DNA from 2 places in the Bradyrhizobium sp. 62B genome. Region 2 is predicted to be linked to the other one. Evidence: riboswitches for the same ligand, from Rfam matches in the RefSeq annotation. Region 2 holds a riboswitch; the other holds the start of a gene.
What was found. A riboswitch is a leader RNA that binds a small molecule or an ion and turns the genes downstream of it on or off. The one in region 2 is predicted to bind cobalamin.
Positions count from the first base shown of each region.

Region 1 (4,206 bases), 730 kb from region 2:
TCTTGAGCTGGAACGTTTGCGGGATGGCCGCGAAGGTCAGGGGATCGAAGGACGGCCCCGAGGACAGCCGCTCGTCGACGTCAGGCGTGCGGAAGGCGCGCGCGGCGCGGCCGAACAGCGAGACCACGTCATTGAGGCGATGCTCGGCTCCCAGATGCAGCGCATATTGGGTCTCCTCGCTGGTCAGCGGCGACGCGCCGATGTCGGCGTTGAACGGCGCCGCCGCGTCGAAATTGTCGCGTGCCGCAAGCCTGACGTTCTGCACCCGCGCCCCGTAGGAGATGTCGGTCGTGGGCGCGACTCCCAATGTGTGCTGGAAATAACCGGCGACCGTCTGCTGCCTGAGGTCGTAATTGTGCCAGGCGGCGAGCCCCTGCCCGGCGCCGCGGTCCTGCCGGAAGCTCGCATCGTAGTAGTCGATGCCAGTCAGGAGCTGCGACGGCATGCCGAGCAGCAGGCTCTTCACGCTGAGCCGCGGCGTGATCGACCACGTCGTCAGGTTGGAATCGACATAAGTCGAGGTGAAGAAGGCAGGAACCGGCGCCGGGCTGGAGAAGAACGCGCTCTGCTGCTTCTTGTCGCGCACACCGCCGTCGACGATGAGATCGACGCCGTTGACCAGGGTCTTGGTGAAGCCGGCTGTCGCGCTAATGCCCTGCTGGTTGGCGTAGTTGAACGGCGTGCTGGTGCCTCGGCGGCTGGTCTTGAGCTCGTCGAGGCCGATGGAGGGATCGACGGTGCGGCCGCCCGGCAGGCGCAGCTCCTGATTGTCGCCGGTGACCGTGAGAAACGCCGTCAGGCCCGGCGTCGTGTAATTGAGATTGCCGACGCCATTCTGCTGGGAATAGCGATTGTTGTCGCGATAGCCGTCGGTGCTGACGGCATTGCCGTAGAACGAGGTCGACCACGGCCCGGAATTGAGCGAGGTCGAGACATTGCCGAGCCTGGTGTTGAACGAGCCGAAGGCGGCCTCGATGCGCGCGGTCACGGGCGGTCCGCCGCTTCCGGTCTTGGTGACGATGTTGATCACGCCGCCGACCGCGTTGTCGCCGTAGAGCACCGCGCCGGAGTTGCCGCGCGTGATCTCGATACGCTCGATGGAATTGAGCGGGATGGTGGAGAGGTCCACCTGCGCCATGTCGACATCATTGAGCCGCCGGCCGTTGACCAGCACCAGCGTGTTGGCGGTGGCAAAGGCGCCGAAGCCACGCAGGTCCACGCTGGTCTTGGCGCCGATCTGGCCGCCATAGAACGTCGTGATCTGGGCTCCCGGAGTCTGCGTGGCGATGATCTCGGCAAGCGTCTGCGACGGCGCATGCGCGATATCCGCGGCCGTGATGACGGTCGTGGCGGCTCCGACGATGCCGCCGTCACCCGCGACAGCCTCGGAGCCCGGGCCGGATGAGCCGGTGCCATTGCCTGCCGGCGCGACATTCGCGGCTCGCCGCGGCCTCGTCGTCTCGCCCTCACCGATCGCCCTGGCCCGCGTGCGGTTCTGATCGTCGGGCTTGCTCACCTCGACCGGCGGCAACTGCTCGGCGACAGCATGCTGGGCGAAGGCGGCGGAGAGACCGAGCGAATGGAGCGAGACGGATGCGAACAGGCCTACGCTGAGGCGCCGGGCAGCAGAAGCGAGACGGGACAATGTTGTAACCTCGGTATGACGTCGGTGGCACGTCACAGCGAACGAGGTTTCACGGCAGAGCGATGGGCTGCTCCGGTGAAGCCAATGTCTGTACTCCCCGACCGACATCCTCGCGTGTGACCACGGCTGACGGCAGGTCTCCTGGCTCGCGGGTCGTTACCTTGCGTCGCCTTCCCAGGACCGAGATTCCCAGTGGCACAGGACGAAAGATTCACCGCTTACAGTTGCGGGGGCAGCCGTGGCGTTGAGACAAATCCCGGCGTTGGGACGTCCCGCACCACATTCCCTTTTGATCTCCATGAGGAGAACCGTCACGATCATCTACGTGCCGTTCCGCCGGAGAGTCAATCGGCCAGTCGGTGTAGCAACTGCGGCTCAAGTCCGCCCTCGCAAACGCTGGGCCTGGGCCCAGGCGGCAGCGACATCGCGAGGCGGAACATCGACGCGCTTGATCGGGGTCAATTCGCCGGAGGCCGAGACGATCGCAGTCTCCTCGCGGCGGCAGCGCGTGCAGACAAAGCGAACCTCATGCGGCGACGCCGACCAGCTCGACCGCTTCACATTGGCCGCCATCGGCCAGGCGTCGCAATGCGAGCACGACACCAGAAATCGGCCGGGATCGAGCATACCCATTCCATCGGACTCCGCGTCCTGCCCTCGTCTTCAATGGCTAACCCATGTGAATCGTTCCGGTGCCCCAGCACCGTCGGTTCCGTCAGGCCTCGTCGGCGACGGCATTGCGCAGCAGGCCGACCTTGTCGATCTCGACCTCGACGACATCGCCCGCCTTCATCCAGAGCGGCGGGGTGCGCCGCGAGCCGACGCCGCCCGGCGTGCCGGTGGCGATGACGTCGCCGGGCTCGAGCCGGGTAAACTGCGAGCAATATTCGATCTGGCGCGGGATATCGAAGATCATCTGATCGATGGTGGTGTCCTGCACCACCTCGCCGTTGAGCCGGGTCTGCAGCCGCAGCGGCCCGACCTCTCCGACCTCGTCGGGCGTCACCAGGAACGGGCCGAAGGCGCCGGTGGCGGGAAAGTTCTTGCCCGGCGTGAACTGATGGGTATGGCGCTGGTAGTCGCGGACGCTGCCCTCGTTGTAGCAGGCATAGCCGGCCACATGGCCGAACGCCTCGGCGCGGGGGATGTAGCGGCCGGCCTTGCCGATCACGACGGCGAGCTCGCCCTCGAAGTCGAGCTGGGTCGAGACCTTCGGGCGGATGATGTCGGTGAGATGCCCGGTCTGGCTGTTGGCGAAGCGGCCGAACACGGTGGGATTGTCGACCTCGGTACGCCCGGTCTCCTTGCGGTGGTTCTCATAGTTGAGCCCGATGCAGAGGATCTTGTCGGGGTTCGGGATCACAGGCAGGAAGGCGATGCTGGCCAGCGGATGGCGCTTCGCCCGGGCTGCCGCGGCGGCGACCTCGGACAGAACGCCCGCGGCGATCGCCGATTTGAGATCGGGATAGCGATCGCCCAGCACCGCGCCGAGATCGGCCACGGCGTCGCCGTCCACCAGACCCCATGACGCCACGTTGTTGATTTCAAAGCTTGCGAATTTCATCCGATGTCCCCCTGCTCCAACCGACCCTATCAGGTCGAGATGGCGGGGACGATGGCGGCCGGGGATGGCGCGGTTGCGATCCCTGCAAGGCAGCAGGCGATGCGCTCAGCGCGCGCCCTTGAGGCTGCAGGAGGTCGTGCAGGTGACGGTTGTGCCGCGATCGCATGATTTGCAGGCATTGACGCACTGGTTCATGTCGCGGGGGTTGTAGCTGTAGTTCCGCAAGGGACAGACCGGCGTCGAGCCGGTGATGTCCTGCTCCTGGTCGCAGGCCGCCGTCATGAGCGCGATGATGATCACGGCAACGAGGCGCATGGGATTGCCCTGTGAGGCATGGCAAAACGACGTTCACGGCGCACGCTGCATTGCAGCGAACCCCGGCCTTCCCAACACGGGCACAGCCGATCAGCGACGCCCGCATGCCATCAGGATGCGCGCCAAACGTTAAGAACGGATTGCAGCCGGCCTCAGGCCGCCGCCTGAGTTTCCGCCGCCTTGGTCGCGATCGCCTGCCGCATGTCCAGCGCCAGCTGACGGTACTGCTCCGAAAGCTTCAGATAGAACTCGCGCTTGGTGCTGTCGGTGGCGAGCTTGGCGATCAGCTCGCATTCGGCGGTGAGCGTCTCGAACCGTTCCAGCCTGTCCTGAAGTTCTGGCATCGGCGTGTCCCCATCAAACGCCACAAGGACACCCAACCTAAGCCCGGGAAATAGGTCACGGCGAACATCGTTATCCCGTAGAAATAATTTTTCCGGTGCGGCAGGCTATTTGCTGTCGAGGCGCCAGGCGCCGTCCCATCCCTGGTCCGGCGGGCTCGCCTCGAACTGCGCGATGCGGCCGAGCATCGTGCGCGAGGGGCCGTCGCCGGGGACGGCTTCGAGCGCCGCGCCAAAGGCCGCGCGCGCCGCATCGAAGCGCCGGGCGCGATAGGCGGCGAGCGCCTCGGCATAGTGCGTGCGCAAGCCAAATTGCGCATCCGTGAGCGCGCCAGCCCTCG
Region 1 covers NZ_CP092841.2:3,448,707-3,452,912, reverse strand. The annotation lists gene ML401_RS16155 (TonB-dependent receptor) at 1-1,645, opposite strand, end outside; cobalamin riboswitch at 1,759-1,973, opposite strand; gene ML401_RS16150 (hypothetical protein) at 2,021-2,278, opposite strand; gene ML401_RS16145 (fumarylacetoacetate hydrolase family protein) at 2,361-3,209, opposite strand; gene ML401_RS16140 (hypothetical protein) at 3,315-3,524, opposite strand; gene ML401_RS16135 (hypothetical protein) at 3,677-3,868, opposite strand; gene ML401_RS16130 (adenylate/guanylate cyclase domain-containing protein) at 3,974-4,206, opposite strand, start outside.
Region 1: linked by a shared signal. The riboswitch ahead of ML401_RS16155 (TonB-dependent receptor) and the one ahead of ML401_RS12660 (DUF1636 domain-containing protein) in region 2 are both predicted to bind cobalamin.

Region 2 (4,206 bases):
CGATGCGGCATCGAACGGCGTCGTGCCGTCGTTGCCGATCGCGGAGAACGCCGTTGCGTTGACGATCGCCGCCGGAGGATTCGTCGCAAGATACGCGCGCAACCAGCCCGCGACACCCGGAGCCTTCAGCGAGGTGACGAACGCGCCGAACGCGTCAAAACCCTTCTCGCGCAGCGCCGCGATCAGCGCATCGACCGGGCCGGTGTCGGCGGCCGTGAGATAGGAGCGATAGAAGGTCACCAGCGCGAGGGGCTTCCCCCCGCCGCCCGCCGGCGCAGCAATGACACCGCGCGCGGGATCGTAGAATCCCATCTCGGGCACGGTCATGTCGCCGACTACAGGCCCGGCATAAAGTCCCGAGGCCAGCGCCAGCTGCGCAATCGCCGCTTGCGCCGCGACCGGGCCGCCGGTGTCGCAGAGCACCTTGAGGCGCCGCAGCGTCGAGACCGGCAAGGTCGAATAGGCATCGAGCCTGACGTCGTCGCGGCCATCGGCCGGCAGCACGGCGAGCACGATGCCGCGATCCTTCGCCAGTTGCTGGAGCGCCGCGAGGCCGTATGGCCAATAGGATTCGCCGCCGATCAGCCGCACCAGAATGCCGCGCGCCTGCGACAGCGTGCGCTCGACATAGGTATCGACCGACAGCGGATGACGCAGCTCGGCGAGGTTGGCGAGCCGCAGCGACGGCAGGCTGCTCCGGCCACGGCGCCAGCCGGCTGCGAAGGCAGCAAGGTCAGAATCCGAATACGAGAGCACCACGAGATCGGCCGGGTCCTGGCCGATGTCTCTTGGCGTCGCGGTCTCCTCGAGACCGCGGCTCTCGCGGAAGACGACGTGCATCAGATGCCAAGCCTTGAAATACCAAGTCCTGCCTTGATGGCGGCCTCATCGATATCGCCATGCTCGCCGATCACGACGAGCTTTGATTGCCGGAGACCCGCGCCCCAGGGCTTATCGAACTGATGGCGCACGCGCTCGCCCACGGCCTGCAGCAACAGGCGCATGGGCTTGCCCGCGACCGCGATGTAGCCCTTGGCGCGCAGCACGTTCTGCTCGCGCGCCAGCTTCTGCACCGAGGCGACCAGCGCGTCGATGTCGGCGACCTCAGGGAGATCGATCACGACGGAGGCAAAATCATCGTGCTCGTGCTCCTCCTCGCCGTCGTGATGCGAGGGACGTGCGGCGAGATCGTTCTCGGCGGCAGCGCCGAGGCCGAGGATCACGCGCGCGTCGATCGCGCCGTCAGTGACGGGCAGCATCGGCACGCGGCGCGGCATCTCGGCGGTGATCACAGCCTTGGCGGCTTCGATCCCGGCGGCGCCCGCAAGGTCGGCCTTGGTCAGCAGCACGATGTCGGCGCAGGCGATCTGGTCCTCGAACACTTCCGACAGCGGCGTCTCGTGGTCGAGATTTTCGTCCGCCGCGCGCTGCGCTTCGACCGCATCAGGATCGGGCGCGAAGCGGCCGGCCGCGACGGCCTCGGCATCGGCCAGCGCGATCACGCCGTCGACCGTGATGCGCGAGCGGATCTCGGGCCAGTCGAACGCCTTCAAAAGTGGCTTCGGCAACGCCAGGCCCGAGGTCTCGATCAGGATGTGATCGGGCCGCACCGGGCGCGCCAAGAGCTGCTCCATGGTCGGAATGAAATCATCAGCGACGGTGCAGCAGATGCAGCCATTGGCGAGTTCGACGATGTTCTCTTCGGGGCAATTGGCGTCGGCGCAGGACTTCAGGATCTCGCCGTCGACGCCCTCGCTGCCGAACTCGTTGACGAGCACGGCGAGCTTCTTGCCATTGGGGTTTGCGAGCAGATGCTGGATCAGCGTCGTCTTGCCGGAGCCGAGGAAACCGGTGACCACCGTCACAGGGACTTTTGCGAGCGAGCTCATTCGGCGGCCTCCGGCACGACGGCGACAGGGGGAATGCGGGCAAGCGACTGCTTGCGGAAGATTTCGGGACGACTGCGCCAGGGCACGAGGCCATCGGGCGCGGCCGCATAGGCCGCAGCGCCTGCGACCACGTCCTGCGCATTCGTCTCGGACAAGCGGCCATAGACATAGGACCAGCGGCCGGGCGCGCTGAGCGCGACCGAGCAGCCCTGGCTGCATGCAGAGAGGCATTCGACGGGAACCACATTGACGCCGTCGGGCACGCCGGCCTCGAGGATCGCACCATGCAGGCGCTTGCCGGGCGTCGTCTCGCCCTCGCCGAGCGTCTCGCCGGCACGGCAGGTGATGCAGACATGAAGTGTGACGGTCATCGCCTCTTCCAGATATCAGCGGGAGGCGATGAGGCACACGGACCATTCTTCAGAAGGGTCCGTTTCCCCGTCGCGGAACACCCCGTCCGCCGGTCCAAAACTCGTCGCGCTGGCAGGTCTCCCGGCTTGCGGAGCAGGGTTTTGCCCTTCGATCCCCGCCTTCCCGATTCCCGTGGGAATCAGTGGCTTCGGGCATCTCTCCGGTCACGGTCGCGGGGGCGGCTGCATTTTGGACCCTAATCTTGCCGATTCGGACCCTATCGCATTCCCTCTTCGCCTGTCATAGGACAGGAACCAACGCCGGGCCACCATTTGCCGGTGGCCGCCTCTTGTCAAGCCGAAGGACCGGGACCCATGACGCCTGAACCGGATACCCAAACAACCGAGGACACCGACGTCAGGCACGCCCAGAAAATGGCGAAGAAGAAGGCCGCCCGCGACAAGATCATGGCGACCAAGAGCGGCGAAAAGGGCCTCATCATCGTCCACACCGGCGCCGGCAAGGGCAAGTCCTCCTCGGCTTTCGGCATGATCGTGCGCTGCGTCGCTCACGGCTTCCCCTGCGCCGTCGTGCAGTTCATCAAGGGCGCCTGGGACACCGGCGAGCGGCGCCTGCTCACCGGCCATTTCGGCGAGCTCTGTCAGTTCCACGCGATGGGCGAAGGCTTCACCTGGGAGACACAGGACCGCGCCCGCGACATCGCCGCCGCGCGCGCCGGCTGGGAGAAGGCCAAGGAGCTGATCCTTGACGAGAGCTTGCGCATGGTCGTGCTCGACGAGATCAACATCGCGCTGCGCTACGACTACCTCGACATCGCCGAGGTGGTGGAGTTCCTGACGACCTCGAAGCCGCCGACGACTCACGTCGTGCTCACCGGGCGCAACGCCAAGGACGAGCTGATCGAGATCGCCGATCTCGTCACCGAGATGACGCTGGTCAAGCACCCCTTCCGCTCCGGCATCAAGGCGCAGGCCGGCGTCGAGTTCTGAAGTCGATGGCACGGGCGCTGATGATTCAGGGGGCCGGCTCGGACGTGGGCAAGTCGCTCATCGTCGCCGGTCTCGCGCGCGCCTTCACGCGGCGGGGCTTGCGTGTGCTCCCCTTCAAGCCGCAGAACATGTCGAACAACGCGGCCGTCACCGTCGATGGCGGCGAGATCGGCCGCGCGCAGGCGCTGCAGGCGCTCGCGGCCGGCGTCGAGCCGCACACCGACATGAACCCGGTGCTGCTCAAGCCCGAGACCGATGTCGGCGCGCAGGTCATCGTGCATGGCAAGCGCATCGCGACGGCGCGTGCGCGCGACTACGCGGCCATGAAACCCTCGCTGATGGGCGCGGTGCTGGAGAGCTTTGAGCGGCTGAAGGCGCGCGCCGATCTGGTGCTGGTCGAAGGCGCCGGCAGTCCGGCCGAAGTGAATCTGCGCAAGGCCGACATCGCCAATATGGGCTTTGCGCGCAAGGCCGACGTGCCCGTCGTGCTGATCGGCGACATCGATCGCGGCGGCGTCATCGCGCAGCTCGTCGGCATCAAGACGGTGATCGATCCTGACGATGCCGCGATGATCCAAGGTTTTGTCATCAACAAGTTCCGCGGCGATCCCACGCTGTTCGACGACGGCTACAGGCTGATCGAAGAAAAAAACGCCTGGCGCGGTTTCGGCGTGCTGCCCTGGTTTGCCCGCGCCGGCGAGCTGCCGGCCGAGGATGCGCTAGGGCTCAGCGACGCGCGCAAGCCGGGCCAGTGCAAGATCGCGTGCCTCGCGCTGTCGCGGATCGCCAATTTCGACGATCTCGATCCGCTCAAGCTCGAGCCTTCAGTCGATCTCGTGATGGTGCGCCCCGGCGAAGCAATCCCCGGCGACGTCAGGCTCGTCATCATCCCCGGCTCGAAGTCCACCCGCGGCGATCTCGACTTCCTGCGTGCGCAGGGCTGGGACATCGACCTG
Region 2 covers NZ_CP092841.2:2,716,343-2,720,548, reverse strand. The annotation lists gene cobN (cobaltochelatase subunit CobN) at 1-840, opposite strand, end outside; gene cobW (cobalamin biosynthesis protein CobW) at 840-1,889, opposite strand; gene ML401_RS12660 (DUF1636 domain-containing protein) at 1,886-2,260, opposite strand; cobalamin riboswitch at 2,354-2,574, opposite strand; gene cobO (cob(I)yrinic acid a,c-diamide adenosyltransferase) at 2,615-3,250, shown strand; gene ML401_RS12650 (cobyric acid synthase) at 3,256-4,206, shown strand, end outside.